Regions from separate parts of the Mammaliicoccus sciuri genome, predicted to be linked through region 2. Evidence: a T-box and tRNA genes for the amino acid it is inferred to sense, from the RefSeq annotation. Region 2 holds a T-box; the other holds one or more tRNA genes.
What was found. A T-box is a leader RNA that pairs with one kind of tRNA and senses whether it is charged. The one in region 2 lies ahead of alaS (alanine--tRNA ligase), so its partner is inferred to be a tRNA-Ala.
Positions count from the first base shown of each region.

Region 1 (4,433 bases), 1.4 Mb from region 2:
GGAGGTGATCCAGCCGCACCTTCCGATACGGCTACCTTGTTACGACTTCACCCCAATCATTTGTCCCACCTTCGACGGCTAGCTCCTAAAAGGTTACTCCACCGGCTTCGGGTGTTACAAACTCTCGTGGTGTGACGGGCGGTGTGTACAAGACCCGGGAACGTATTCACCGTAGCATGCTGATCTACGATTACTAGCGATTCCAGCTTCATGTAGTCGAGTTGCAGACTACAATCCGAACTGAGAATAATTTTATGGGATTTGCTTGGCCTCGCGGATTCGCTGCCCTTTGTATTATCCATTGTAGCACGTGTGTAGCCCAAATCATAAGGGGCATGATGATTTGACGTCATCCCCACCTTCCTCCGGTTTGTCACCGGCAGTCAACCTAGAGTGCCCAACTTAATGATGGCAACTAAGCTTAAGGGTTGCGCTCGTTGCGGGACTTAACCCAACATCTCACGACACGAGCTGACGACAACCATGCACCACCTGTCACTTTGTCCCCCGAAGGGGAAGACTCTATCTCTAGAGCGGTCAAAGGATGTCAAGATTTGGTAAGGTTCTTCGCGTTGCTTCGAATTAAACCACATGCTCCACCGCTTGTGCGGGTCCCCGTCAATTCCTTTGAGTTTCAACCTTGCGGTCGTACTCCCCAGGCGGAGTGCTTAATGCGTTAGCTGCAGCACTAAGGGGCGGAAACCCCCTAACACTTAGCACTCATCGTTTACGGCGTGGACTACCAGGGTATCTAATCCTGTTTGATCCCCACGCTTTCGCACATCAGCGTCAGTTACAGACCAGAGAGCCGCCTTCGCCACTGGTGTTCCTCCATATCTCTGCGCATTTCACCGCTACACATGGAATTCCACTCTCCTCTTCTGCACTCAAGTTTCCCAGTTTCCAATGACCCTCCACGGTTGAGCCGTGGGCTTTCACATCAGACTTAAGAAACCGCCTACGCGCGCTTTACGCCCAATAATTCCGGATAACGCTTGCCACCTACGTATTACCGCGGCTGCTGGCACGTAGTTAGCCGTGGCTTTCTGGTTAGGTACCGTCAAGACTTGTTCAGTTACTAACAAATTTGTTCTTCCCTAACAACAGAGTTTTACGATCCGAAAACCTTCGTCACTCACGCGGCGTTGCTCCGTCAGGCTTTCGCCCATTGCGGAAGATTCCCTACTGCTGCCTCCCGTAGGAGTCTGGACCGTGTCTCAGTTCCAGTGTGGCCGATCACCCTCTCAGGTCGGCTACGTATCGTCGCCTTGGTAAGCCGTTACCTTACCAACTAGCTAATACGGCGCGGGTCCATCTATAAGTGACAGCCGAAACCGTCTTTCACTATTGAACCATGCGGTTCAAAATATTATCCGGTATTAGCCCCGGTTTCCCGGAGTTATCCCAGTCTTATAGGTAGGTTACCCACGTGTTACTCACCCGTCCGCCGCTAACATCAGAGAAGCAAGCTTCTCATCTGTTCGCTCGACTTGCATGTATTAGGCACGCCGCCAGCGTTCATCCTGAGCCAGGATCAAACTCTCCATAAAAGAAGTAAGCTTGATAAGCTCATTTTTGATTGGTTAAGCCAATCACTCTGAAGTACTTTCAGTACTCAATTATTGGAATTAACGTTGACATATTGTCATTCAGTTTTCAATGTTCATAATCTATTTTTAAAATGGTGGAGACTAGCGGGATCGAACCGCTGACCTCCTGCGTGCAAAGCAGGCGCTCTCCCATCTGAGCTAAGCCCCCATAAGTATTAATAGAAGTCGGGAAGACAGGATTCGAACCTGCGACCCCTTGGTCCCAAACCAAGTGCTCTACCAAGCTGAGCTACTTCCCGTTATTTAAAATGGCGCGCCCGAGAGGAGTCGAACCCCTAGCCTCTTGATCCGTAGTCAAACGCTCTATCCAATTGAGCTACGGGCGCAAAAACAAAAATGGTGCCGAGGACCGGAATCGAACCGGTACGGTAATCACTTACCGCAGGATTTTAAGTCCTGTGCGTCTGCCAGTTCCGCCACCCCGGCAAGAAAAAATAAAAATGGAGCGGAAGACGGGATTCGAACCCGCGACCCCAACCTTGGCAAGGTTGTATTCTACCGCTGAACTACTTCCGCTAAATAATTATTTTTATATATAGTATATTTAAAATGGTGAGCCATAGAGGATTCGAACCTCTGACCCTCTGATTAAAAGTCAGATGCTCTACCAACTGAGCTAATGGCTCTAAAACATGGTGCCGGCCAGAGGACTTGAACCCCCAACCTACTGATTACAAGTCAGTTGCTCTACCAGTTGAGCTAGGCCGGCAAAAATGGTGGAGAATGACGGGTTCGAACCGCCGACCCTCTGCTTGTAAGGCAGATGCTCTCCCAGCTGAGCTAATTCTCCAATTAACAATATTGCCCGGCAGCGTCCTACTCTCGCGGAACGTAAGCCCAACTACCATCGGCGCCAAAGAGCTTAACTTCTGTGTTCGGCATGGGAACAGGTGTGACCTCTTTGCTATCGCCACCAGACAATGTTGTTTCGTTTTTGTCTTACCTTATATATTATAAAGAACTCATCAAGGCTTTTCAATAGTAAATTTTACACCTTATTAACTTTCTTTACAAACATCTCGAATTGATATGCGCTTGTTTTCAGCGACCTTTATATAATACACAATTTAGAAACACTCGTCAACACTTTACGATAAAAAAGTTTATATTTCTTTAAAAAACTTCATCAATCGCATTTTAAAGCCTTTCAAAAGTATAAAACCGCACACAATATGGAATTGTGCACGGCTTTTAGTTACATTTATTTTTGTCTCATATAAGGGAATAGTAATACATCTCTAATAGATGCAGAGTTTGTTAATAGCATAACTAATCTATCAATACCTATTCCTAAACCACCTGTTGGAGGCATACCATATTCAAGTGCTTCAATAAAGTCATCATCCATTTCATGTGCTTCATCGTTACCTTGATCTTTTTCTTTCATTTGTGCTTCAAATCTTTCACGTTGATCAATTGGATCATTTAATTCAGTAAACGCATTTGCATGCTCTCTACCAACAATAAATAATTCGAATCTGTCAGTGAATCTTGGATCTTCAGGATTTTTCTTAGCTAATGGTGATATTTCGATTGGGTGTCCATAAATAAATGTAGGTTGAATAAGTTTCTCCTCTACTCTTTGTTCAAAGAATTCATTCAGAATATGACCATATGTCATACGATCTTCTACTTCTATATTATGTTCTTTTGCTAAAGCATGTGCTTCTTCATCAGTTTTAACTTCATAGAAATCTACACCCGTATATTCTTTAACGGCATCAACCATATGCCATCTTCTCCAGTTTGGTGCTAAATCTATAGATTCTTCGCCATATTGTACAGTTGTAGAACCTAATACTTTTTCAGCGATTGCTGCTACCATAGATTCAGTTAAATCCATAATGTCGTTGTAATCAGCATATGCTTCATACAATTCAATCATTGTAAATTCAGGGTTATGTCTTGTAGATACACCTTCATTACGGAATACTCTTCCAATTTCATATACTTTCTCTAATCCACCTACGATTAATCGTTTCAAGTGTAATTCAATTGCAATTCTCATGTATAAAGTAGCATCTAACGCATTGTGATGTGTTACGAAAGGACGAGCTGAAGCCCCACCTGCGATTTGGTGCATCATTGGTGTTTCTACTTCTAAGAAACCTTTATTATTTAAGTAAGTTCTCATTTCTTGAATGATTTGGCTTCTTGTAATGAATGTTTTAGTTGATTCTTCACTTGTAATTAAATCTAGGTAACGTTGACGGTAACGTTGTTCAATATCTTGTAAACCATGATATTTATCTGGTAATGGACGTAAAGATTTCGTTAAAACAGTGAATTCTTTCGCTTTAACAGATAATTCTCCAGTATTCGTTTTAAACATAACACCTTTCACGCCTACGATATCACCTAAATCTGCATGTTTCCATATTTCAAATTGTTCGTCACCTACTTGGTCTTTACGAACATAAATTTGAATTTGACCAGTAATATCTTTAACATGTGCAAATCCAGCTTTACCTTTACCTCTTTTAGTCATTAAACGACCTGCGATAGCAACAGCTGATTCGTCTTCTTTATCATGTAATTCTTCTTTACTGAATTCGTCCCATTCTTGGTGTAATGATTTAGAGTCTCCACTGCGGACAAATTTCTTACCGAAAGGATCGATACCTAAATCTCTTAATTCTTGTAATTTTTCTCTACGAACCAACATTTGGTCATTCATTTCTTCTGACATGATTTTCCACTCCTTATTTAAATTACACTTGTTATTTTATTTAAACCACACGTAGATTATTTACTTTCACCATTATACTTTACTACATGTTCATCGTTTGGCAATAGCTCCCAAATATATTTCTTCGATATAGG
Region 1 is NZ_CP094824.1:2,754,687-2,759,119, forward strand. It holds rRNA gene MUA60_RS14500 (16S ribosomal RNA) at 1-1,550, opposite strand, end outside; tRNA gene MUA60_RS14505 (tRNA-Ala) at 1,683-1,758, opposite strand; tRNA gene MUA60_RS14510 (tRNA-Pro) at 1,776-1,849, opposite strand; tRNA gene MUA60_RS14515 (tRNA-Arg) at 1,860-1,936, opposite strand; tRNA gene MUA60_RS14520 (tRNA-Leu) at 1,948-2,036, opposite strand; tRNA gene MUA60_RS14525 (tRNA-Gly) at 2,052-2,126, opposite strand; tRNA gene MUA60_RS14530 (tRNA-Lys) at 2,161-2,236, opposite strand; tRNA gene MUA60_RS14535 (tRNA-Thr) at 2,244-2,319, opposite strand; tRNA gene MUA60_RS14540 (tRNA-Val) at 2,325-2,400, opposite strand; rRNA gene rrf (5S ribosomal RNA) at 2,414-2,528, opposite strand; gene lysS (lysine--tRNA ligase) at 2,812-4,299, opposite strand; gene folK (2-amino-4-hydroxy-6-hydroxymethyldihydropteridine diphosphokinase) at 4,356-4,433, opposite strand, start outside.
Region 1: it has a tRNA-Ala gene. The T-box ahead of alaS (alanine--tRNA ligase) is inferred to sense a tRNA for this amino acid. The anticodon was not compared.

Region 2 (4,433 bases):
GTGAAGTTATTAGAATTCTTTTTCAAAACAGTGATAACTATTATACCGTTATTAAAGTCGATGTGATGGATTCAAATGAAGATTTTGATCAAGAAGTCACAATTGTTGGTTACTTACCTCAAATAGTTGAAGGAGAAACGTACCTTTTTAAAGGTAAAGTGACAAACCATCCGAAATACGGTAAACAACTACAAGCCGAAACATTTGAAAAAGAATTACCACAAACAAAACAAGGTGTTATCCATTACTTATCAAGTGATTTATTTAAAGGTATTGGTAAAAAAACAGCAGAAACAATAGTGGACAAACTAGGTGAAGATGCACTTCAGAAAATTATAGATGACCCCGATGTCCTTAAAGAAATACCTAAACTCAACAAGCAAAAAAGAGATACAATTGCAGAATCAATACGTGAGAATCAAGCTATTGAACGTATTATGATTAAACTTAATGAACTTGGTTTCGGACCTAAACTTGCGATGGCGATTTATCAATTTTATAAAGAAGAAACACTTAATATAATTAAACAATCTCCTTATCGTTTAGTGATGGATATAAATGGTATAGGTTTTCAAAGAGCTGACCAAATAGCTGATCAAGTTGGGATTTCTAAAGATCATCATGATCGACTTGTAGCGGGTGTCAGTTACTTTTTAGACCAACAATCATTACAGAATGGTCATACATTTTTACCTGTTGATATTTTGGTCAACGGGGCATATGAATTGTTAAATCATAATCAACCTGAAGTTGTAAATAAAGATCAGATTAATGGTGTCATTATAGAAATGAGTGAAGAAAATAAACTTATTATCGAAAATGATAATTGTTTTTTACCTTCACTTTATTATTCAGAAGCGAAAAGTGTGCAAATCATTCATAGGCTTTATCAACATCAAGATGAGCTTAAAGAAATTGAGAAAAGTGATCTTCAATTACACATTGGCCAAATTGAAGATATGAATGATGTTTCATATGCAGATGGACAAAAATTAGCGTTAGAAACAGCTATTAATCACAAAATGATGCTATTAACAGGTGGACCTGGAACAGGTAAGACGACCGTTATTCGAGGTATTTGTGAGTTGTATTCTGAAATACATGGTGTAAGTTTGAATTATGATGATTATCAAGAAGGAACAGACTTTCCAATTGTGTTAGCAGCACCGACTGGTCGTGCAGCAAAGCGTTTAAGTGAATCAACTCGACTAGAAGCAATGACGATTCATAGATTAATTGGATGGAGTAAAGATACACAACCGGATGATGTGTTAGATAATGATATTCATGCCCATTTAATCATTCTAGATGAAATGTCTATGGTAGATGCATGGTTAATGTATCAATTTTTAAGAGCAGTCCCTGATTATGCCCAAATCATATTTGTAGGTGATGAAGATCAATTACCATCAGTTGGACCAGGTCAGATTTTTAAAGATTTGATTGATTCTAAAGTTATACCGAGAGTGAACTTAACAGAAGTTTATAGACAACAAGAAGGATCATCCATCATAGACTTGGCGCATAAAATAAAAAATGGATTGCCTGTTTCTATTAATGAAAAACATCACGATCGCTCATTTATTCCGTGCAGTAGTAATCAAATTGCGACAGTTGTAGAAAAGGTCGTTCAAGGTGCTGTTAATAAAGGATATAATATGCAAGATATTCAAGTGCTAGCCCCTATATATCGTGGACCAGCTGGTATTAATAAATTAAATGAATTATTGCAAGATATATTAAATCCGAAAGATGAAGATACAAGATTCCTTCAATATGGTGATATTGAATATCGTGAAAATGATAAAGTACTACAACTTATTAATCGGCCAGATGATAATGTGTTTAATGGTGATATTGGTGTAGTGACGGGTGTTTATAAAGCAGAAGAAAATGCACTCGGTAAAGATGTCGTCATTGTGGATTATGAAGGGAATGACATTACATACACTAAACAAGATTTATCAGAAATTACACATGCTTATTGTTGTTCAATTCATAAATCCCAAGGGTCGGAATTCCCGATAGTCATTATGCCTATCGTCAGACAATACTTTAGAATGTTACAAAAAAATATTCTATATACCGGACTTACACGTGCGAAACAGTCGCTTGTTGTGTGTGGTGAAGAGCAAGCCTTTAATCAAGGTATTCAAACGCTAGGTCATGAGAGAATGACTTCGTTTGATACGAAATTAAAAATGTATTTCGATACTGATGTTGAAGAAGATACGGTGTCTGAAACAGAATCTATTCAAACGAAACATATTATTTTAACTGAAGATAATATGTTTGAAATAGATCCGATGATTAATATGAATGATAAAACACCATATGATTTTATGAAATAATTGACATCTAAAAATCGAGTGATTATAATCAAATAGAATACAAAAAAGAAACCGAGTAAATAATTGATTGTTTAAGAGACATGTTGGTTGGTGAGAAACATGACAATGATTATTGAACGCTACTTCTTTTATAAAAGTTTAATAAACTTAAAGTGATGACTTTTAGTCATAACTAGGGTGGTACCGCGATACGTTCGTCCCTTTTTTAGGGGATGGACGTTTTTTTATTTTAATTGAGGAGTGAAGACAATGAAAAAATTAAAAGCTAGTGAAATCAGACAAATGTATATTGACTTTTTTGTTGAAAAAGGACATATGGTTGAACCATCTGCACCTTTAGTGCCAATTGATGACGATACATTATTATGGATAAACTCAGGTGTTGCGACTTTAAAAAAATATTTTGATGGTCGAGAAATCCCTAAAAATCCTAAAATTGTAAATGCTCAAAAAGCAATTAGAACAAATGATATTGAAAATGTTGGTTTTACTGCAAGACACCATACATTCTTTGAAATGTTAGGAAACTTTTCAATTGGTGATTACTTTAAACGTGAAGCAATTGAATATGCTTGGGAATTTTTAACGAGTGATAAATGGATGGCAATGGATCCAGAAAAATTATATGTAACGATTCATCCAGAAGATACAGAAGCATATGATTTATGGCATGATTTAATTGGACTTGAAGAAAGTAGAATTATTAGAATCGAAGGTAACTTCTGGGACATCGGTGAAGGACCTTCTGGACCTAATACTGAAATATTCTACGACAGAGGCGACACATACGGGAAAGAAGATCCAGCTGAAGAAATGTATCCAGGTGGAGAAAATGAACGTTATTTAGAAGTGTGGAATTTAGTGTTTAGTGAATTTAACCATAATGCTGACCATACTTATACGCCACTTCCAAATCAAAATATTGATACAGGTATGGGTCTTGAGCGTATGACATCTATTTCTCAAGATGTACCAACGAACTATGATACAGACTTATTTATCCCAATTATTGAACAAGTTGAAGCGGTTAGTGGATTAAAATACTTAGAGAATAAAGAACAAGATATCGCATTTAAAGTTATTTCAGACCATATTAGAACAATCAGTTTTGCGATTGGTGACGGTGCGTTACCTGCTAATGAAGGTAGAGGATACGTATTAAGAAGATTGCTAAGAAGAGCTGTTCGTTTTAGCCAATCACTTAATATTAACGAGCCATTCTTATATAAATTAGTTGATATTGTAGCAGATATTATGGAACCTTATTACCCAAATGTTAAAGCGCAAAGTGACTTCATTAAAAAAGTTGTAAAATCTGAAGAAGAACGTTTCTATGAAACACTTGAAGAAGGTTTAGCAATTTTAAACACAATGATGGCATCAGCTAAGCAACAAGGTAATGTATTATCAGGATCAGATGCATTTAAATTATATGATACGTATGGTTTCCCAATCGAGTTAACGGAAGAAATCACTGCGCAAGAAGGCATTTCAATAGACAATGAAGGTTTTGAAAATGAGATGCATCAACAACGTGAAAGAGCAAGAGCTGCACGTCAAAAGACACAATCAATGCAAGTTCAAAATGAAGTACTTGGTAACATCAACACACCAAGTAAATTCGTTGGATATGACGTAACAGAAACACAAACAGAAATTACAGATATTATATTTAATGGTGAATTAGTTGATGAAGTAGAAAGTGGAGAAAACATTCAATTTATTTTAAGAGAAACACCGTTTTATGCAGTATCAGGTGGTCAAGTAGCGGATAAAGGTATTATTCGTCACGATCAATTTGAAATTGAAGTGACAGAAGTTATAAAGGCACCTAATGGCCAAAATCTACATGCTGGACATGTAACATTTGGACAAGTTCATGTTGGTGAAACTGTAGAAGCAATTGTTAATAAAGATGATCGTAAATCAATCATCAAAAACCACTCAGCAACTCACTTATTACATGCAGCTTTAAAAGAAGTTTTAGGTACGCATGTTAATCAAGCAGGTTCATTAGTTGAAAATGATAGATTACGATTTGACTTCTCACACTTTGGCCAAGTTACACAAGAAGAATTAGAA
Region 2 is NZ_CP094824.1:1,326,598-1,331,030, forward strand. It holds gene recD2 (SF1B family DNA helicase RecD2) at 1-2,351, shown strand, start outside; T-box leader at 2,391-2,556, shown strand; gene alaS (alanine--tRNA ligase) at 2,601-4,433, shown strand, end outside.